One region of the Geodermatophilus sp. SYSU D00710 genome, then DNA from elsewhere that is predicted to be linked to it. Evidence: predicted binding sites of a transcription regulator. Region 1 holds the regulator's gene; each other region holds the start of a gene.
The links. The regulator LexA, encoded in region 1, represses DNA repair genes until DNA is damaged. The targets are predictions, from matches to a motif close to TCGAACANNTGTTCGA.
Positions count from the first base shown of each region.

Region 1 (7,129 bases):
CAGCTGCGCCTCGAGCGCGTCGTGCTGGTCGGCGTGTGGACCGAGGGCACCCAGGCCGACGCCGACCGGTCGCTGGCCGAGCTGGCCGCGCTCGCCGAGACGGCGGGCTCGGAGGTGCTCGAGGCGGTGAGCCAGCGGCGGGACAAGCCCGACGCCGGCACCTACGTGGGCTCGGGAAAGGCCGGCGAGATCCGCGACATCGTGGCCGCGACCGGCGCCGACACCGTGATCTGCGACGGCGAGCTGACCCCCGGCCAGCTCAACGCGCTGGAGCGGATCCTCAAGGTCAAGGTGGTCGACCGGACCGCGCTGATCCTCGACATCTTCGCCCAGCACGCCACCAGCCGGGAGGGCAAGGCCCAGGTCGAGCTGGCGCAGATGCAGTACATGCTGCCGCGCCTGCGCGGCTGGGGTGAGTCGCTGTCCCGGCAGGCCGGTGGCCGCGTCGCCGGTGGTGGCGGCATCGGTACCCGCGGTCCCGGTGAGACGAAGATCGAGACCGACCGGCGGCGGATCCGGTCGCGGGTCAGCAGGCTTCGCCGCGAGATCGCCGGCATGGCCACCGCGCGGGCGACCCAGCGCTCGGCGCGCGGCCGCAACGCCGTGCCGAGCGTGGCGATCGCCGGCTACACCAACGCCGGCAAGTCCAGCCTGCTCAACCGGCTCACCGGTGCCGGCGTGCTGGTGGAGAACGCGCTGTTCGCCACCCTCGACCCGACGGTGCGCCGCGCGCAGTCGCCCGACGGCCGCGAGTACACCCTCACCGACACCGTCGGGTTCGTGCGGCACCTGCCGCACCAGCTCGTCGACGCCTTCCGCTCGACGCTGGAGGAGGTGGCCGGCGCCGACCTGCTGCTGCACGTCGTCGACGGCTCCGACCCCGACCCGCTCGGCCAGATCGACGCGGTGCACGTGGTGCTGCGCGAGATCGACGCCGCGGCGGTGCCCGAGCTGATCGTCGTCAACAAGGTCGACGCCATGACCGAGGACGACGTGCTGACCCTGCGCCGGGCGCTCCCCGGCGCGGTGTGGGTCTCGGCGCGGACCGGCGAGGGCATCGAGCGGCTCCGCGAGGTCGTCGCCGCCCGGCTGCCGCACCCGGACGTCGAGGTCGAGGTGCTCGTGCCCTACGACCGCGGCGACCTGGTGGCCCGCGTCCACCGCGACGGCGAGGTCTTGAGCGAGCAGCACGAGGCGGATGGCACCCGGCTGAGCGCGCGGGTCGACGGCGGCCTGGCCGCGGCGCTGGAGCGGTTCGCCGTCCCGGTCGGCTGACCGGCCGCGGCGCTCGCCCGCCCGGGTGACCGGCTGCCCGCCGGCCACCCGGGCGGCTCGCCGTCCCCCGCGGCGAGGTCACGGCCGGGTCACGGCCCGGTACCGTGGCCGCGTGACCAGCGGCGTGGTGCGTCGGGGGAGGGGAGCGCCGGCCGACGGCGACCCGTCGGCCCCCGTCCCCGCCGTCGTGACCCCCGGACGGCCGCCGTGGTGGCTGATGATCCTGTCGCTCGTGGTGACCGTGGGCGTCACCGTCGACCTGCTCAGCCGGGGTGTCCTCGAGCGGCTCGACCTCGAGGTCTCCGAGATCGTCAGCCAGTGGGGGCTGCGCGACTCCCCGGTCTACTGGCCGGTCTGGGCGGTGACCCAGATCGGCGGACGGGGCACGATCCTCGTCGTCCTGGCCGGCCTGGTCGGCTGGCTGTGCATCCGCCGGCGGACGCTGCTGCCCCTGGTGCGGGTGCTCGTCGCCCTCGCCCTGCTGACCGTCGTGGTCTACGCGTTCAAGTTCGGCACCGGTCGCACGGCGCCCGCCTATCCCGGCTCGTTCTTCCACCGCGACGGCGCCAGCTACCCCTCGGGGCACGTGGCCAACGCCGTGCTCATGTGGGGCGTGGCCCGCTGGCAGGCCGTCGAGTACCGGCTCGCGCCGCCGGTGCAGCGGACGCTGTGGTGGCTCAGCGTCGTCGGGCCGGTGGCCACCGGGATCGCCATGGTCTCGCTGGACTTCCACTGGGTCACCGACGCGGTCGTCGGGGCCGCGGTCGGGATCCTGCTGCTGGGCGTGGTGCACGCACTCGACGCAGTCGTGCTGTCACGCTGGGCGAGTGCCCGCGTCGGCCGTCCTCCCGCGTAGCGCGCGGGCGTCCGCCCCGCGCGCACCGGCCGCCGTCCTCGGGCTCGCGCTGGGGCTCGCCCCGGTCCTGCTGCCGGCGGCCTCCGCGGCCGCCGAGGAGGCCGCGCCCGCACCGCGCTGCCAGGTGACCGACCCACGGCTCGCTGAGCTCTCCGGGCTCGTCGACGTCGGCGACCGGATGCTGGCCGTCGCCGACGGCGGTGAGCGGGTGACCGTCGCGGTGCTCGACCAGACCTGCCGGGTCGTCGACGAGACCGTCGCGCCGCTGGACCCCTACGACCCCGAGGACCTCGGCGTCGGACCCGACGGCACCGTGTGGCTGGCCGACACCGGGGACAACAACGCCACCCGGGGGACCGTCGCCCTCATCGCGCTGCGGCCCGACGGCGCCACGGCGCTGTACCGGCTCACCTATCCCGACGGCCCGCACGACGCCGAGGCACTGCTGGTCGCGCCCGACGGCACGCCGTACCTGGTCACCAAGGAGGTGCTCGGGGCGAGTCACGTCTACCGGCCGGCGGCGCCGCTGGTCGACGGCGGCACGGTCGCGCTGGCCGACGTGGGCACCGTGGCCTTCACGCTCACCGGGACGCCGGGCGGCCCGGTGGGGCGTGCCGGCCAGTTGCTGGTGACCGGGGGCGCCGTCGCCCGCGACGGCAGCCGGATCGCGCTGCGGACCTACACCGACGCCTACGTCTGGCCGCTCGCCGGGTCCGACGTCCCGGCCGCGCTGGCGGGCGAGCCGGCGCGCATCGCGCTGCCCGAGGCACCGCAGGGGGAGGCGGTGTCGTTCACCGCCGACGGCGCCGCGCTGCTCGTCGCCGGGGAGGGACCGCCCGGCGACGTCACGGTCGTGCCGATCCCGGCCGGGGCCGCCGCGTCGTCGTCACCGGCGGGGACCTCGACGGCGACCTCGACGGCGACCGCGCCCGCCGACGGCGGCACGGACGTCCCCCCGATCACCGCCGCGCTGGTGGCGGCCGCCGTCGCCACGGTGGCGGTGTGGATCGGCGGCCGCCTGCGCCGGCGGCGGGCGGCCGCGCCACCCACCGGCTGAGCCCGCGGCCACGCGGGCCCGGCTCCCGCCGACCGGCGCGGCGGGAGCCGGGCCCGCCTGGGGTCGGGCGGTGGGGTCAGACGCGGCGCAGGACGGACACCACGCGGCCGAGGACGGTGGCCTCGTCACCCGGGATGGGCTCGTAGGCCGGGTTGTGCGGCAGCAGCCACACGTGCCCGTCGCGCCGCTTGTAGGTCTTGACCGTGGCCTCGCCGTCGAGCATGGCGGCGACGATCTCGCCGTTCTCGGCGGTGGGCTGCTGGCGCACGACCACCCAGTCGCCGTCGCAGATCGCCGCGTCGACCATCGAGTCACCGGCGACGCGGAGCATGAAGAGGGTGCCCTCGCCGACCAGCTCGCGCGGCAGCGGGAAGACGTCCTCGACGGCCTGCTCGGCCAGCACCGGGCCGCCGGCGGCGATCCGGCCGACCAGCGGCACGTAGGTGGGCGCGGTGCCGCCGTCGGCGGCGGCCGGCGCGGCCGGTGCGCCCTCGGTGGCCGTGTCCCCGGGCAGCCGCACGTCGAGCGCGCGCGGGCGGTTGGGGTCGCGCCGCAGCCAGCCCTTCTTCTGCAGCACCGAGAGCTGGTGGGCCACCGACGACGCCGAGGACAGGCCCACCGCCTCGCCGATCTCCCGGACCGAGGGCGGGTAACCGCGGCGGTCGATCGAGTCGCGGATGACCTCGAGGACCCGGCGCTGCCGCTGGGTCAGCCCGTCGCCGGCGTCGCCCCGGTCGGGGAACGACCGCACCGCGGCGGTCTGCCCCCCGGCGCCGTCGGCAGCGGTGTCCGTCCCCCGCCGGCCTCCTCGCCGGGTGGCCGTACCCCCGCGCGTGCCCTGGCCGGTGCCGCTCGTGCCCGCCACGTCTCCTCCTCGCCGGCCGTGTCGCCACGGCCCTCGTGTCCCGCCCGCCGCCCGGAGGACCCGGCCCCCGGACGCCGGGAGGTGCCGGCGTCCGGGGGAACGGGCGGACGGCTGCTGATCGGACCGTAGCGCCTCGGGCCCGGTACTTCAAACGTGTGTTCGAAACCCGTCGGAGGTGTCGGGTCGACCCCGTCGGCCCCATGCGGTAGACATCGCACAGACGTTCGATCGAACGCGTGTTCGACGGCGGTGGGGCGACGAGGAGGAGTGGTCATGGGCAGCGTGCACCAGGCGGTTCTGGAGTTCGACGCGGCGGTCCGGGTCCCCTGGCGGCCGCTGCTGGCGGAGGGGGCCGTGCGCGGGACCGCGGCCCCGCGCCGGCAGGCACCTCCCCCGGCCCCGCGTCGCCCGGCCCAGGGCGCTCCGGCGTCGCCGCGGGCGGCCCTGCCGGGCTCGGGTCCGCGGATCACCGGGCACCTGCGGCCGGTGCCCGACCGCCCGGCCGCGGCGCCCGTCCGTGCCACCGGTCCCGCCGCGGGGCCGGCCGCCGAGGCGCCCCGCACCCGCCGGGCACCGGCGCGGCCGGGGGGCCGGCCGGTGCGCTGCGAGCCGGCCCGGGCCGGCCGCGGTCCGGCGGCGCCGGCCCCCGGCCCCGTGCGGCTGACCCACCGCGGGCGCCGCCTGGTGGCCGTGCTGGTCCTCGCCGCGGGCGTCGGCGGCGCGGTCCTGGGGCGGGAGGTGCTCGCCCCCGAGCAGGGCCTGCGGCTCGCCGGGGAGAGCAGCGTCGTCGTGCAGCCGGGTGACACCGTGTGGTCGATCGCCGGCGAGGTCGCCGGCCCGGAGCAGGACGTGCGCGTCGTCGTCGACGCGATCGAGGAGCTCAACGACCTCGAGGACTCGGCGGTGGTCGCCGGTCAGGTGCTGCGCCTGCCGTGACCGGGACGGGGGCACTCCCCGGACAAGTGACGAGACCGCCCGGCCCGGTTCGTCAACCATCGGTGTCCGGTCGCTCACGCATCCGGCTCGGACGAACACATACGGTGAGGACGTGTCAGCAGCCGTGAACAGCAGGGCAGCGGTGTCGTTCGGGTCGCCGCAGGACGTCGAGGTGCTCGTGGACGGCGCCTGGGTCGTGGGCGCGATGCTCGGCTGGCGGCACGACGACACCGGCGCGTGCGAGGTCTGGGTGCGACTGCGTACCGAGGTCCCGGGCGTCGTCGAGGGCGCCGGGACCTGGGTCGAGCTGGCCGCCGTCCGGCTGCCGGAGCGCCGGCTCACGCTGGCGCCGGCGGTCACCGCGCACACCGCCGTCACGGCTTCCGCTCCCGGGGGGCCCGTCACGGCCGCGATGTCCGTCGTCCGCCCGGTCGGTGTGCCGGCTGCTGACCGCCCGCGCCGTTCCCGCCGGCACTGTGCCGACGTGACCGCCGAGCAGCCGGCCGTCGGCGCGGAGGCGCCGGGCCGGCACCGGGCTCCCTCCGCGGCCGGCGCCGGCCGACACCGCGCGGTCACCGCCGAGATGCCGGCCGTCGGCGTGCCCGTCGCCACCCCTGACACGGCCCTCGCGCCGGACGGGGAGCCCGACCTGCTCACCCGGCCGATCCGCCTGGGCGACCTGGTGCCGAACCCGCGCGGCAGGCGTCCCGCGGTGCGCCCGTCGGTCTGAGCGACCCCTCCCCGGCGTCCCGCGCCCTCCCGGACCCGCCGGCGGCGTCGCCCGACGGTGCCGGGCCGTGCACCGCGCGGCCGCGTGTCCGTGGCCGCTCCGTACACCCGGCAGTCCTGTCCCGCGCGCCGATGCGCGGGCGCCGCGGCGTGTCGTGTGACGGGTGGGAGAGGTGGTCGCGCCTGGTCACCGCGAGGTCACGACCGCATCTCGGCGGAAGAGACACGCCCGGCGTCGGCTTGCAGATGTTGTGGAGCCCGGCCTACTGTCCCCCTACATCTAGTGGTCACGACGGAGGGAGTCCTCCACAGGGCGTCCTCAGGTCATCCCCGGGGTGTCCACCGGATGTCCCCAGAGGGGTCCACAGCAGAGGGCGGCGAGGCGCGGTGGCCGGTGGCATCCGGCCGTCCGCCGGTACGTCCCACCCGGCGCCGGGGAGACCGGCACCGAGCCCGTCCGCAGAGGGAGGTGAACCGCAGTGCGCTGCCCCTTCTGCCACAACCCCGACAGCCGGGTGATCGACTCGCGCGAGGCCGACGAGGGTGCCACCACCCGCCGCCGTCGCTCCTGCCCCGCCTGCGGCCGCCGGTTCACCACGGTGGAGGAGGCCGTCCTCGCCGTCGTCAAGCGCAGCGGGGTCAGCGAGCCGTTCAACCGCTCGAAGGTCGTCGCGGGCGTGCGCCGGGCCTGCCAGGGCCGGCCGGTCGACGAGGACCAGCTCCAGCAGCTCGCCCAGCAGGTGGAGGACGCCATCCGCGCCAGCGGGGTGGCCGAGGTGCCCAGCCACGAGGTGGGCCTGGCGATCCTGCGGCCGCTGCGGGAGCTCGACGAGGTGGCCTACCTGCGCTTCGCCAGCGTCTACCGCGCCTTCAGCTCGGTCGAGGACTTCGAGAAGGAGATCACCGAGCTGCGCGCGCGGCACCACACCGGTGGCACGCCACCGCTGCCCGGCATGCAGCTCGACCCGCCGCCGCGCCGTCGTGGCGGGCGCGGCCAGGCCGGCACCAGCGGCGCCGCCACCCCCTGACCACCGGCCGGCAGCGTCGCCGGACCGTCCAGCACCACCTCAGAACCGTCAGCACCAACCGCTAGGAACAGGGTGGCTCTCTTCCCCAGCCGCCTGGACCACTCACCGAGGGAGAGCTCGTGACCGAGATCGAGGACCGCCCGGCAGGCCGCACGCGTCGTGCCCCCAAGGCGCCGACCCGGGGGAAGGGCCTGAAGGTCAAGCGCGTCTACACGACCGCCGGGGTCCACCCCTACGACGAGGTGGCCTGGGAGCGCCGCGACGTCGTCATGACCAACTGGCGTGACGGCTCGGTCAACTTCGAGCAGCGCGGTGTCGAGTTCCCTGCCGAGTGGAGCATCAACGCCACCAACATCGTCACGACCAAGTACTTCCGAGGCGCC
Region 1 covers NZ_JBJGYX010000028.1:12,209-19,337, forward strand. Annotated here, with positions in the region: gene hflX (GTPase HflX) at 1-1,275, shown strand, start outside; gene ACI78U_RS14135 (phosphatase PAP2 family protein) at 1,388-2,131, shown strand; gene ACI78U_RS14140 (hypothetical protein) at 2,103-3,188, shown strand; gene lexA (transcriptional repressor LexA) at 3,265-4,053, opposite strand; gene ACI78U_RS14150 (LysM peptidoglycan-binding domain-containing protein) at 4,327-4,989, shown strand; gene ACI78U_RS14155 (hypothetical protein) at 5,102-5,719, shown strand; gene nrdR (transcriptional regulator NrdR) at 6,198-6,746, shown strand; gene ACI78U_RS14165 (vitamin B12-dependent ribonucleotide reductase) at 6,866-7,129, shown strand, end outside.

Region 2 (7,129 bases), on a different contig from region 1:
GAGCGCTCCCCCGAGCACGTGCACACCTACCGGGTCACCCCGCTCGCGCTGTGGAACGCGCGCGCCGCCGGGCACGACGCCGAGCAGGTCGTCGACGCGCTGGTGCGCTTCTCGCGCTACCCGGTGCCGCACGCGCTGCTGGTCGACGTCGCCGACACGATGGACCGCTTCGGCCGGCTGACGCTGGTCAACAACCCGGTGCACGGCCTGGTGCTCACCACCACCGACCGCGCGGTGCTCGAGGAGGTCGTCCGCTCCAAGCGGGTGGCGCCGATGCTCGGGGCGCGGATCGACCCCGACACCGTCGTCGTGCACCCCTCCGAGCGCGGCCGGCTCAAGCAGGCGCTGCTCAAGGTGGGCTGGCCGGCCGAGGACCTCGCCGGCTACGTCGACGGGCAGGCGCACCCGATCGAGCTGGCCCAGGAGGGCTGGCACCTGCGCGACTACCAGCGGGAGGCCGTCGAGGGCTTCTGGGCCGGCGGCTCGGGCGTCGTCGTCCTGCCCTGTGGTGCGGGCAAGACGCTGGTCGGGGCCGCGGCGATGGCCGAGGCCAAGGCGACCACGCTGATCCTGGTGACCAACACCGTCTCGGGGCGGCAGTGGAAGCGCGAGCTGATCGCGCGCACGTCGCTCACCGAGGAGGAGATCGGCGAGTACTCCGGGGAGCGCAAGGAGATCCGCCCGGTCACCATCGCGACCTACCAGGTGATGACCACCCGCCGGAAGGGCGAGTACCGCCACCTGGACCTCTTCGACGCCCAGGACTGGGGCCTGATCGTCTACGACGAGGTGCACCTGCTGCCGGCGCCGATCTTCCGGCTGACCGCCGACCTGCAGTCCCGCCGGCGGTTGGGGCTGACGGCGACGCTGGTCCGCGAGGACGGCCGCGAGGACGACGTCTTCTCGCTCATCGGGCCCAAGCGCTACGACGCGCCGTGGAAGGACATCGAGTCGCAGGGCTACATCGCCCCGGCCGAGTGCGTCGAGGTGCGGGTCGGCCTCGACGACGAGGAGCGGATGACCTACGCGGTCGCCGAGCCCGAGGAGCGGTACCGGATCGCGGCCACCGCGTCGTCGAAGCTGCCGGTGATCCGGCGGGTGCTCGAGCGGCACCCCGACGAGCAGAAGCTGGTGATCGGGGCCTACCTCGACCAGCTCGAGGAGCTCGGCCGGGCACTCGACGCGCCGGTGATCCAGGGCTCGACCACCAACCGGGAGCGGGAGAAGCTCTTCGACGCCTTCCGGCGCGGGGAGGTCCGGACGCTGGTGGTCTCCAAGGTCGCCAACTTCTCCATCGACCTGCCCGAGGCCGCCGTCGCCGTGCAGGTGTCGGGGACGTTCGGCTCGCGGCAGGAGGAGGCCCAGCGGCTGGGCCGGGTGCTGCGCCCCAAGGCCGACGGCCGGCAGGCGCACTTCTACACGGTGGTCAGCCGCGACACCCTCGACGCCGAGTACGCCGCGCACCGGCAGCGGTTCCTCGCCGAGCAGGGCTACGCGTACACGATCGTCGACGCCGCCGACCTGGCCGGTCCGGGCGAGGTCAACGGCCCGGACTGGGTGGACGAGCCCGCCGACTAGCGCTGTTCCTCCCGCGGCCCCCTGGTCCTCGTGACCCGGGGGCCGCGGCCGTCTCAGCCGGCCGTGAGCCGGTCGACCGTGCCGACCGGGACGATGCCCTCCGCCCGGGCCCGCGCCGCGGCGTCGACGGAGACGAAGGCGTCGGCCTGCAGGCGGGTGACGGCCAGGTACTCGGCGACGGTGGTCGACTCGAGGCCGTGCTCGACGGCCAGGCGCCAGGCGACCCGGCGGGGCGGGACACCCGGTCGCCCAGCAGCCGGATGCGGATGCCGGTCATCGCCTCGTGGCGGTCGAGGGCGGTGGCCTCGTCGAGCTCGCCGCGCCGCACGGCGGCGAGGAGCAGGTCGAGGGCCTGCGAGCGCAGCACCTGCGGCGCCACCAACTGGTGTGCGAGTGCCAGGTCGAGGCGCTCGGTCACCAGGTGCAGCAGGGTGGGCGCGTCGATCACGAAGCGCGTCATGCCGGCCGCGTCAGTCCTCGGTCAGCTCGTGCAGGACGTCGGCGGCGTCGGCGTTGCCCTCCTCGGCCAGCCGCCGCACCTCGGCGAGGTCGCTCAGCTCGCTGGCCCGCTGCACCAGCTCGTCGACGGCGTCGCGGTTGCCGAGGTCGGCCAGCCGCCGCAGCTCCGCCAGGTCGCCCCGCTCGCCGGCGAGCTCGATGAGCTCGCCGGCCGCGTCGCGGTCCCCCATCGCCGCGCGCTCGCGGAGCGCGGCGTACTCGGGCTCGGTCATGGCGGGAGGATCCCACCGCGGCCGGCCCGGCGGGGGCCCTGACGTCAGTCCCCGCCCGGGAAGTGGTCGTCCATGATGTGGAGAGCGTCGAGGACCGGGTCGCGTTCGCTGCGGCGGTCCCGCTCCGGCCCCACCTCCTGCCAGAGAGCGGGCAGACGATCCCGGGACCGGGCGCGCCACCTACGGGGCCGGCGGCGTCCACCTCCGGTGAGCACCCGGACCGCGGCCGCCGACAGGAGCTCGTCGACCCGGTCGTGCAGCCACGACCCGGTGCCCGGGCGCGCGGCGACCTCCATGATGCGCCGGTACGTCGCGTCGTCCGTGTCCAGCACGGCGCGGGCCAGGTCCGGCTCGTCCCGGAGCCAGAGCATCTCGGCGATGTCCTCGCGGCTGGCGATGATCACGCTGTGGACCATCGGCTCGACCGCCCGGTCCTGAAGCCGGTCACCCGTCAGTAGGGCGGTGGGGTGGTGGCGGCGGTGAGGCCGGACGGGGTGGTGACGGTGAGGGTGCCGTCGGCGGCGAGGGTGTGTCGCCAGCCGGGGGCCTGGTGCTTGCCGCGGTGGTGGCCGGTGCAGTAGCCGGTGAGGTTGGCCGCGGTGGTGGGCCCGGCCGGCCAGGGAACGCTGTGGTCGAGGTCGCCGGCGCGGGGGACGGGGCGGCGGCAGCCGGGGAAGCGGCAGCGGCGGTCGCGGGCGCGGACGTGCCGGTCCAGCGCGGCGCTCGGCCGGTAGCCGGGGCTGGCGGCAGGGGCGGCCAGGCCGGTGCCGGTGCGGGCGGCGCGGTGCAGGGCGGGCAGGTCGGTGAGGGCCAGCAGCGCGCCGCCGGCCGCGTGGGTGAGCGCGAGGCGGGGCCGGTCGGCCAGCCCGCCCCCGCTGGTGGCGGCGAGCAGGGCGGCGAGGTCGGCGCGGGCGGTGTCGGTGGCCGCGGCCAGCTGGGTGAGGACGTCGGGTGCGGCGGTGATCCGGCCGGCGGAGCCGGCGGCCCAGGTGGCCTCGTCGGCGGCGTCGGCGCGCTGCGCGGTGGCCACCGTGCGGCGGGCGTGGCCCAGGGCCCGCTCGAGCCCCAGCAGGGCGGTGCTCGCCTGGTCGACGGCGTGGTCGGCGCGCGCCCACCAGCCATCGGGACTTGGGGTGTCGCCGGGGTCGGGAGACGTGTGGGGTGGCGGGTCGTCGCCGGAGTCCGGTGGCGGGCCGTAGAGGCAGTCAGGTGGCTCGTCGTCGACGTAGCAGGGTGGTGGTTCGGCGTCGAACTCCCCGGCCAGCACGCGGCGTTCCATCCGCGCCCACCAGGCCTCCAGCTCGGCCTGCTCGCGGGCCTCCCAGCCCAGGACGTCGTCCCCGCCGGAGGCCGGCTGCGGGTCGCTCACCTCGGCACCCTCCGACGCGGCCTGGGCGGGCTCGGTGTCAGTCGCGATGGCGTCGGTCCCGGCGGTGCCGGTGGTGGCGTCGGCCCGGTGGCCGGTGAGGGCGGCCAGCAGCGCCCGGACCAGCTCGGCCGGCACCACCTGCCCGTCGACCTCACAGGCGGCGTCCCCGCCCAGCAGCGCCCCCACCGGGGCGACCACGGTCAGGGTGACCTGCACCGGTGGCAGCCCGGTCTCCCCGGGGCGCAGCACCAGGTCCAGCAGGCAGTCGGCCATCTTCTGCCCGCGGGTGCGCCCATCGGCCGGATCGGCGGGCAGCGCGTCGGCACAGGCCCCCAGCGCGGCGAGCAGTGCGGCCGCCTCGGGGGTGGTCAGCAGCGCCGAGACCACGCTCATCCCGTCGGTGCGGTCGGGGCGGGCATCCACGCCACGCCGGCGCACTGCGCGGAGCAGGTCGTCGGCGGCGGTGCGGGCGGTGCGCTTGAGCAGCTCCCGGCGGGCCTTGTCGCCCAGCTGCGCCGGGGTGGTGTGCCGCTGCGCCGCCCAGGCGAGCAGATCCCGCTCCAGCTGCGTACGAACGGTGTCGTCGGTGATCGGGGCGACCTTGTCGATCAGCGGCCCCAGGTGCCCCACGTGCAGCGCCCCCGATTCCAGTGCGGTCAGCGTGCCCGGCAGTCGGTGCACCAGGATCAGCGACCGCTCCAGCAGCGCCTGCGCCGCCTGGGCCGACACCGCCAGCGCGACCGCCAGCTCGTCGGTGGCCCACTCGCTCACCGGCCGCAGCACCTCGGCCCGCGCCGCCCACCGGTCGGCGGCCATCGCCCCCGGCGAGCCCGGCGGCCGATCGGCCGACGCCGGCCGGGACGCGGCGAACGCGGCCACCGCCCGCGCCCGCAGCGCGGCCTGCCGGGCGATCTCCCGGTCGGCGGCCTGCACCGCGCCCAGCGGCCCCGACGCCCACCCCACCAGGGGTGGTTCGTCGACCGCCAGGACTCCCGCCACGTGATCGATCACATGTTCGATTAGGGGGTCGCACAAGGCGTAGAGCCGAGAACGTGCAGGTCAGCGCTTCGCGGCCAGGGAGCGATCGGCGCGGACCCCACCGCGACCGGCGGGCTCCAGAACCAGAACGGTCAGCCCGTCGCCGGACCAGGAACAGCCCTGACCAGCGCCGAGACGAACGACCAGCCTGCCGCCACCGGCCCCGTCGTCCTATCGTCCTCGGGTGACCACGAAGGACCTCCAGGAACTCGTCCGGCGACGGCTGTGGGAGCTGGGCGGGTCGGTGGTCGAGGCCTCCCGCCGGGCCCGCGGCGCCGTCGCGCCGGAGGTGCTCGAACGGATCGCGCACACCCGCGGCTGGGCCCTGATCAGCCCTTGGATGGCCGCCCACCTCGCCCGCGCGCTCGACGTCCCGGAGAACCGGGTGCGGCGCGCGGCCGGCCTGCCCGAGGTCCCCGACCCGCGGGCGGACGTGCCCACCGGACCGCACCTGCGGCTCGTCCACGGCGAGGGGCGCGCCTCCGGCTGACCGTGACCGCCACGACGGGACGGACCGGTCCGACCGGCGTGTGAGGCGCACCACCCCGCCGTCGGTCGCCACGACGAAGACGCAGGTCAGACGCGTACGGACCGGCCCGTATACGTGGTCGCACGGGAGGCGCGCGGGAGGCGGCCGGTTGGGCGTGTCTCCTCCGCCGCAGGCAGGATGAGCCCGAGATGGCGAGTGCAACACGGGTCGGGGCGGTCGCCCCGCAGACGACCAGCCGACCGCTCCGGGCGTGGCAGCAGGCCGCCCTCGAGCGCTACGAGGAGGCCGCCCCCAAGGACTTCCTCGTCACCGCGACGCCGGGCGCGGGGAAGACGACCTTCGCGCTCACGCTGGCCTCGCGGCTGCTGCAGCGGCGCGAGGTCGCCCGCGTGATCGTCGTCTGCCCGACCGACCACCTGCGGCTGCAGTGGGCCGACGCCGCCGACCGGATGGGCATCGTGCTCGACCCCGGTCTGACCAACGCCGTCGGCCCGGTGCGCGCCGGCACCCAGGGCTACGTGACGACGTACGCGCAGGTGGCCGGCAAGCCGATGCTGCACGCCGCCCGCGCCACCGCCGTCAAGACGCTGGTGATCCTCGACGAGGTCCACCACGCCGGCGACGGCCTGTCGTGGGGTGAGGCGATCGAGGAGGCCTACGGCTTCGCCGCCCGCCGGCTGTGCCTGACCGGGACGCCCTTCCGCACCAAGCCCGACGAGCGGATCCCCTTCGTGCGCTACGAGGAGGACGGCTTCGAGGGCGACGCCGGGGAGGCCGGCGCGGGGCTGGTCAGCCGCGCCGACTACACCTACGGCTACAAGGAGGCGCTGGCCGACAGCGTCGTCCGGCCGGTCGTCTTCGCCGCCTACACCGGCACCTCGCGCTGGCGGAACTCGGCCGGCGAGGTGGTCGCCGCCTCCCTGTCCGAGGCCGGCACCCGCTCGGTGGAGATGGCCGCCTGGCGCACCGCGCTCGACCCCAAGGGCCAGTGGGTGCCGCACGTCATCGCCGCGATGGACGAGCGGATCACCCACCTGCGCGAGAACGGCATGCCCGACGCCGCGGGGCTGGTGCTGGCCAGCGACCAGGACGACGCCCGCGCCTACGCCCGGATCGTCAAGCGGATCACCGGCAAGGCGCCCGAGCTGATCCTCTCCGACGACCCCAAGGCGTCGAAGAAGATCGAGCGGTTCGCGGCCGGCTCGGCGCGGATCGCCGTCTGCGTGCGGATGATCTCCGAGGGCGTCGACGTGCCGCGCGCCGCCGTCCTGGCGTGGATGACCTCCTACCGGACGCCGCTGTTCTTCGCCCAGGCCGTCGGCCGCGTCGTCCGCTCCCGGGCACCGCACGAGACCGCCACGGTCTTCCTGCCTGCCGTCCGGCCGCTGCTGGGGCTGGCGGCGTCGCTGGAGAAGGAGCGCAACCACGTCATGCCGCCGCCCAAGGCGGCCGATCCCGAGGCGCTCGACCTCGACCCGCTGCCGCCCAAGGAGCGCGAGGCGGTGGGCCTGAAGCAGTGGGAGGCGCTGGAGGCCGACGCCCGGTTCGCGCACGTCCTGCACGGGGGGACGGCGCACACCGGCGAGGCCGGCGGGCCGCTCGCGGTGGCCCCGGAGGACGAGGACTTCCTGGGCATCCCCGGCCTGCTCACCGCCGAGCAGACGGCGTCGCTGCTGGCCAAGCGCGACGACGAGCTGCGGCTGCGGATCGCGCAGCGGGTGCACGAGGAGGACACCGGGGAGCTGCCGATCGTCGAGGACCACCCCGACGAGGACGACGCCGGCCGGTCGTGGCGCGACGCCGCCGAGCTGCGGCGGGAGATCAACCGCCTGGTCAGCCGGGTGTCGGCGAAGACGTCGACGCCGCACGCCGTGGTGCACACCCAGCTGCGCCAGCACGTACCCGGCCCGCCGTCGGCCTCGG
Region 2 covers NZ_JBJGYX010000014.1:162-7,290, reverse strand. Annotated here, with positions in the region: gene ACI78U_RS08690 (DNA repair helicase XPB) at 1-1,578, shown strand, start outside; gene ACI78U_RS08685 (hypothetical protein) at 2,049-2,309, opposite strand; gene ACI78U_RS08680 (hypothetical protein) at 2,354-2,713, opposite strand; gene ACI78U_RS08675 (DUF222 domain-containing protein) at 2,761-4,677, opposite strand; gene ACI78U_RS08670 (hypothetical protein) at 4,901-5,206, shown strand; gene ACI78U_RS08665 (DEAD/DEAH box helicase) at 5,395-7,129, shown strand, end outside.
Region 2: a site for LexA is predicted at 4,682-4,697, ahead of ACI78U_RS08675 (DUF222 domain-containing protein). Genes of this name have one in related genera too.

Region 3 (7,129 bases), on a different contig from region 1:
CGCGGTCACCGTCGACCTCATCGCCGTCGGCGGGCGGCAGCCGGCGCTGGCGGGGCTGGGCCTGCTGGTCCTCTTCTGCGTGCCGGTCAGCACCGTCACCGGGGACGTCGGGCTGGTCGCGCTGGCCGCCCCGGCGGCCGGGCTGGCGCTGCTGCTGTGGTCCGACCAGTCGCGGCAGCTGACCACCCGCGCGCGCCGGGCCGGGAGCCGTTCCGGCCCCGGCGCGGCGGCGGCGGCCGGCACCGGGCTGGCCGCCCTGGTGGCGGCGCTCGTCGTCGGCAGCCTGGTGCCGACCCTCCCCGAGGGCCGGCTGGCGGCCGGGTTCGGGCCCGGCGGTACCGGCGACGGGTCGACCGGCACCGCCCTCGACGCCGCGGCGGCCCTGCAGGGCCAGCTCACCCTGCCCGAACCGATCGCCCTGCTGCGCGTCGACGCCTCGGTCCCCGACCCCGGCTACCTGCGGGTGGTGACCCTCGACGTCTACGACGTCGAGGAGGGCTGGACGATCGGCAACCTCGACGGCGAGGCGTCGGTGGCGCAGTCGGAGGACCTCGCGCCGCTGCCCGGCCGGCGCGAGGGGCGCCGGGTCGAGGCGACGGTCACCGCCGTCGGGCACGACGACCGGTTCCTGCCGGTGCTCACCTCTCCCCTGCGGGTGCAGATCGACGATCCCGACGCCTGGCGGTTCGACCCCGCCACGGGCACCGTCTTCGGCCGCGACGTCCGGACCACCACGGTGAGCTACCGGGTGGGCGCGGTGGAGCCCCGGCCCACCGAGGAGGAGCTGCTGGCCGCCGGCCCGCTGCGGGGCGGGAACCCGGTGCTGGAGCGCGGCACCGCGCTGCCGCCGCTGTCCCCGGAGGTCACCGACCTGGTGGCCGGGCTGACCGCGGGCGCGGCGACCCCGTACGAGGCGGTGCGCGCCATCCACGGGCACTTCTCCCGGGAGAACGGCTTCGTCTACAGCCTGTCGACCGCGCCGGGCACCAGCGGGGACGACCTCACCGACTTCCTCCGGCTCAAGCAGGGGTACTGCGAGCAGTACGCCGGGGCGATGGCGGCGATGGTCCGCGCCGCCGGCATCCCCGCCCGGGTGGCGCTCGGGTACACCCCCGGCCGGCTGCAGCCCGGCGGTGGCCGGCTGGTCACCAGCGACGACGCGCACGCCTGGGTGGAGGTCTACTTCGACGACCTCGGCTGGATCCCGTTCGACCCGACCCCGATCGACCGCGAGCGCGCCGTCGACCTGCCGTGGGCGCCGCGGCCGACCGACCAGGAGGTGCTGGAGCGGCCGACCGACGTCCCGACCGTCCCGACCGCCCCGCAGGGCGTCCCGGTACCGCGGGAGGACCGGGTCGACGGCGCCCCGCAGCCGGGCACCTCGGCCGCCACGCAGGCGTCGTCGTCGCGGCCGGTGCTGGTCGGCGCGGGGGTGCTGCTCGGGGTGGCCGCGCTGGTGGCCGCACCGGCCGGCGCGCGGGCGCTGCAGCGCCGCCGCCGGGTGGCCGACGGCGGGCCGGCGGCGCTGTGGGACGAGCTGGCCGCCACCGCCCGCGACCTCGGCCTGGTGTGGGACCCGGCGCAGACCCCGCGCCAGCAGGCCGCCACCCTGGCCCGCACCCTCGGGACCGGTGGGAGCGGCGCCCACCGGATGGGGACGCCGGGGGCGGCGGACGCGGTGGAGCGGCTGGCCCGCGCGGAGGAGACCGCCTGCTACGGCCGTCCCGGCAGCGCCGCCGGCGACCCCGACGCGGTGGCGGCGCTGCGGGTGGCCCGGCGCGGGCTGCTGGCGGCGGTCCCGGCGAGCACGCGGCTGCGGGCGCTGCTGTGGCCGGCCTCGCTGGCCGAGAGCCTCGGGAGCACCGCGCGGACGCTGCTCGGCCGGCTCCCCCGCCGCGCCGCCTCCTGACGGAGGACCCGTCGACCGAGCGTGTGCGCTGACGCGGCACGCCGGCGCCGGGGGTGCAGCGCCGGCGCACACCGTCGAACGGGCCCGGGAACGCCGACGGCCGCCGTCCCGGGTGGGACGGCGGCCGTCGGCGGCGCGGTGAGGGCTACTGGTCGTAGCGGCGGCGGAAGCGCTCCTCGAGGCGGTTCTTCAGCGGCTGGCGGCGGGCCCGCCCACCGCGGCCGCGGGCGGCGGTGCTCCCGCCGCGGGCACCGGCCGGGCCGGGCTCGACCGCGCCGGTGGCGCTGCGGTAGTTGAGCACGCCGAGCGCGGCGCCGCCGAACATCACCAGGAAGCCGAGGACGCCCAAGGGCACGGACGGGACGACCGCGCCACCCACGAGGACGGCCAGGCCCACGACCACCAGCAGCGCACCGAGTTGCAGCTTCCGCCGGGCCTTGAGCCTGCGGTCACCCGTGCGGACGGAGGAGGCGAACTTGGGATCGTCGTCGACGAGGGCGCGCTCGATCTGCTCCAGCAGTCGCTGCTCGTGCTCGGAGAGCGGCACCGAGACCTCCAGGTGGGCGGAGCCAATACCGCCGGTCTCTACCCGGCGGTGCCCACGAGGATACGAGTCGTTCGCGGGGTGCGAAAGGCGAGTCGGCGGCGACCCGCCGGTGATCACCGGCGACCACTCTCACGGGCGATCGCGCACCCGCCGGTCGCGGTCGCGGTGCAGCAGGGTGGCCGGCCGGACCGCCCCGGCGCCGAACCGGCGGGCGGCCCGGTCGGCGGCCAGTTCGGCGTCCCGGCGGCCGTGCTCGCGCTCGCCGAGCTCGAGCTGGCGGGGCGCCGAGCCCGCGGCCACCAGCCGCTCGGCCCGCACGCCGACCAGCCGCAGCCGCGCCCGGTCCAGGCCGAGGGCGTCGAAGAGGGCGCGGGCGGTCTCGTAGAGGTCCTGCCCGACGTCGGTGGGGACGTCGAGGGTGCGGCTGCGGGTGATCGTGGTGAAGTCGGCGAAGCGGACCTTGATCGTGACCGTGCGCGCCAGCCAGCCGCCCGCGCGCAGCCGGCCCGCCGTCCGCTCGGCCAGCCGCAGCAGCTCCCGGTGGACGACGGCGGGGTCGTCGACGTCGGTGGGGAAGGTCTCCTCGTGCCCGGTGGACCGCTCCGGCTCGTCGGGCACCACCCGGCGGGGGTCGCGCCCCCAGGACAGCTCGTGCAGGTGTGCGCCGGCCGCCGGGCCCACCGCCCGCTGCAGCGTGCGGACCGGCACGTGCGCGAGGTCGCCGACGGTGCGCAGCCCCAGCCGCAGCAGCACCTCCTCGGTCTTCGCGCCCACGCCCCACAGCGCACCGACCGGCAGCGGGTGCAGGAAGTCGATGACCTCGGCCGGGCGGACGACGAGCATCCCGTCGGGCTTGGCGCGGGTGGAGGCGAGCTTGGCCACGAACTTGGTGCCGGCCACGCCCACCGAGCAGGTGATGCCCTGCTCGTCGTAGACGCGGGCGCGCAGGTACTCGCCGATCTGCGCGGCGTCACCCAGCCGTCGGCCGGCGCCGGAGACGTCGAGGAACGCCTCGTCGAGGCTGAGCGGCTCGACCAGCGGGGTGACCGACCGGAACAGCGCCATGACCGACCGGGAGACCTCGGCGTAGAGGGCCACGTCCCCCGGCAGCACGGTGGCCGTCGGGCACAGCCGCAGCGCGCGGGCCGTGGGCATGGCGGCGTGCACGCCGTACGCGCGCGCCTCGTAGGTGGCCGAGGTGACCACCCCGCGGTTGCCGGAGCCGCCGACGATCACCGGGGTGCCCGCCAGCTCGGGGTGCCGGCGCACCTCGACGCTGGCGAAGAAGGCGTCCATGTCGACGTGCAGGACGGTGCACCCCATCGCCCGTCCCCCCGTCATGCCGCCTCCCTGGATCGAACACCTGTTCGCACCGACCCGGGGAGACTAACGGCCTCCGCGGGTCCGCGGCGCGTGGTCCGCGGTGCGTCCCGGCGTGTCCCGTCCCACCGCGAAGTGGCTGGTCGCCCGCATGTGTGACCGGCACCCCGGCGAGGTAGGTGGGACACGACCGACCGCCGTCCGGCGGCCGGCGCCGATCCGCACCCGGAGGAGCTCGATGGCGCTCGACGACGACGACATGACCAGCACGGAGGGTCCGGCCGACAGCGGAGCCGGCGAGGGCACGCCCGGCCAGCACGACGGCGGCGCCGACGGCGGCGCGGACAGCGGTGCCGGCCACGGCCCGGCCGACGGCGGTGCGGTGGGCGGTGGCTCGGACGGTGGCGCCGACGGCGGTGCCGACGGCGGTGCCGACGGGGGCGCCGGCCACGGCCCGGCCGACGGCGGCGCGGTGGGCGGCGGCTCGGACGGGGGCGCCGACGGCGGTGCCGACGGCGGCGCGGACGGTTCGGCCTGAGCCAGGACCCGGCCGTCGCGGGGCCGGGCGGGGCTGACCCCCGCCCGGCCCTGCGCCGGTGCACGCACCTCGACCCCGCGGTCTTCGCCGAGCGGCACTGGTCGCGCCGCCCGCTGCTGGCCCGCGCCGAGGACACCGGGGAGTCCTTCGCCGACCTGCTGACGCTGGCCGACGTCGACGAGCTGCTCTCCCGCCGCGGGCTGCGCACGCCGTTCCTGCGCATCGCCAAGGACGGCGCCGTGGTCGACGCCGGGCGCTTCACCACCTCCGGCGGCGCCGGCGCCGAGGTGGCCGACCAGGTCTCCTCCGACGCCGTCCTGCGGCTGTTCGCCGACGGCAGCACGGTGGTCCTGCAGGGCCTGCACCGGCTCTGGCCGCCGCTGATCGAGTTCGCCGACCAGCTGGCCGCCGACCTGGGGCACCCGACGCAGGTCAACGCGTACGTCACGCCGCCGTCCTCGCGCGGCTTCTCCCCGCACTACGACGTGCACGACGTCTTCGTGCTGCAGGTGGCCGGCGAGAAGCACTGGACGATCCACGAGCCGGTGCTCCCCGAGCCGCTGCGCAGCCAGCCCTGGACCGACCGCGCGGCCGCCGTGGCCGCGGCCGCGGAGCGCGAGCCGGTCATCGACGCGGTGCTGCGCCCCGGCGACGCGCTCTACCTGCCCCGCGGCTACCTGCACTCGGCGGTGGCGCTCGGCCAGACCAGCGCCCACCTGACCGTCGGCGTCCACTCGGTCACCCGCTGGTCGGCCGTGGAGTCGACGCTGGACCTGGTGCGGGTGCTGGCCGCCGAGGACCGCGAGCTGCGCCGCGCGCTGCCCCTGGGCGTGGACCTCGCCGACCCGGCGACCCTGCGCGACGACGTCGCCGCCGTCGTCGGCGCGCTGCAGGACTGGCTGGGCCGGGTCGACCCCGACCGGGTGGCCGACCGGGTGCGCAGCCGCGCCTGGGCCCAGGTGCGCCCGGAGCCGGTCGCGCCGCTGGCCCAGGCGACCGCCGCCGCGGCCCTCACGCCCGACACCGTGCTGCGGGTGCGCCGCCGGCTGCGGGTCGCGCTGCGCCCGGCCGCCGACGGCGACCGCGTCACCCTGATCGGCGGCCGGCGGTCCCACGAGTTCCCCGCCGCCACCCGCGAGGCGCTGGCCGGGCTGCTCGCCGCCGGGGAGCTCAAGGTCGCCGACCTGGCCGGCCTGGACCCCGCCGACCGGCTGACCCTGGCCCGGCGGCTGGTGACCGAGTCGATCGCGGTGGTGGCCGACGCACAAGTCGACGGTGGGATGGACGGGGTGCCGGCCACCGCGCCCGAGCCCGGCCCGGCCGGACCGGGTGCCCCCGCCCCGGACGCCGGCGGGGACGATGGGGAGCGTGCCGACGCCCTCGGGACCGGCTCGTGAGCCCGCAGCCCTCCCCCGGGTGAGTGCCGCACCGGCCGAGCCCGCCGCCCCCTCGCCCTCCCGGCCGGTCCGCACCGGCCGGCTGGACCCGACCCGCTGCTCGGTGACCGCGCTGGTCCGCGGCGACTCCCCCGTCGCCACGGCGGGGCCCGCACAGCGCTGGCTGCTGGTCGAGCAGCCGGGGCCGTGGGGCCGCGACGCGCTCCTGCAGTCCCGCCTCGACGCCGGCGTCGCCCCGCGCCTGGCCGCCCGCGCCCGCGCCGAGGGCGTCCGGGTGCTGCTGGTGCGCCGTCCCGGGGAGCGGCCGGCCGCGTCCGGGCGGCGCTGGGCCTACGCCGACGGCCGGCCGGGCCGCGAGGGGCTGTGGTGGTCGGTCCGCGACGCCGACGCCGACCTGCTCGACGCGCCGTGGGACGGCTCGGTCGGCGAGCGCGCGCCCGACCCGGTCTACCTGGTCTGCACCCACGGCCAGCACGACGCCTGCTGCGCGCTGCGCGGGCGCCCGCTGGCCCGCGCCCTGCCCGCGCCCGGCCCGGCCGACGTCTGGGAGTGCAGCCACCTCGGCGGCTGCCGGTTCGCCACCAACGTGCTGGTGCTGCCGCACGGCTTCGCCTACGCCCAGGTGGCCGGCGACGGCGCGGACCTCGTCGCCGCGCACGCCCGCGGGCAGGTGGCCCTGCCGTGGCTGCGCGGCCGGTCGGGGCTGCCGCTGGCCGCGCAGGCCGCCCAGCAGGCCGCCCGCGAGCGGCTGGGCCTGCTCGGCGTCGACGACCTGCCGCTGCGCCGCGCGCAGCGGCAGCCGGGCACCGACGCCGAGGCGGCGGCCGGCGTCGAGCGGTTCGACGTCGTGCTCGGCGGCCCGGACGGCGACGTCGTGGTGCGGGTGGAGAGCCGGCCGGCGCCCGAGGCGGCGCAGTTGACCTGCCGGGCCGTGCACCCCGCGCACCCGCGCGAGTGGACCGCGCTGTCGGTCTCGCTGCCGGTCCCCTAGAGGGCGCGCCCGCGGGCCAGCAGCAGCGGGATGGCGACCTCGGCGCCGGTCAGCGAGCCGTGGTAGGCCGCCAGCCGGCTCGGACCGGGCTCGGTGGCCGACGCGGTGATCGCCCACGGGCCGCGGGCGAGCGCGACGACGTCGCCGATGCGGTCGGCCAGCGCGGCGTCGACGTCGCCGAAGACGCCGCTCGCGACCGCCTCGTCCCGGCCGACAACCCAGGCGCGGTCGCCGAGGACCCCGCGCCAGGCGTCGAGGACGTCGCCGGCGGCGCCGGGCACGGCGTGGGCGTAGCGGGCGCGGGGCTCCCCGGCCAGCAGCGCGACGCCGTCGAGCAGGGCGGGCTCGTCGTCGAGGTCGACGCGGGTGGCGGCGGGGACGTCGAGCATGCCGTGGTCGGCGGTGACCAGGAGCGCGGCGTCGTCGG
Region 3 covers NZ_JBJGYX010000030.1:19,562-26,690, forward strand. Annotated here, with positions in the region: gene ACI78U_RS14750 (transglutaminase TgpA family protein) at 1-1,909, shown strand, start outside; gene ACI78U_RS14755 (DUF3040 domain-containing protein) at 2,055-2,456, opposite strand; gene dinB (DNA polymerase IV) at 2,586-3,797, opposite strand; gene ACI78U_RS14765 (BatC protein) at 4,015-4,314, shown strand; gene ACI78U_RS14770 (cupin domain-containing protein) at 4,554-5,711, shown strand; gene ACI78U_RS14775 (sucrase ferredoxin) at 5,731-6,702, shown strand; gene ACI78U_RS14780 (alkaline phosphatase family protein) at 6,699-7,129, opposite strand, start outside.
Region 3: a site for LexA is predicted at 3,812-3,827, ahead of dinB (DNA polymerase IV). Genes of this name have one in related genera too.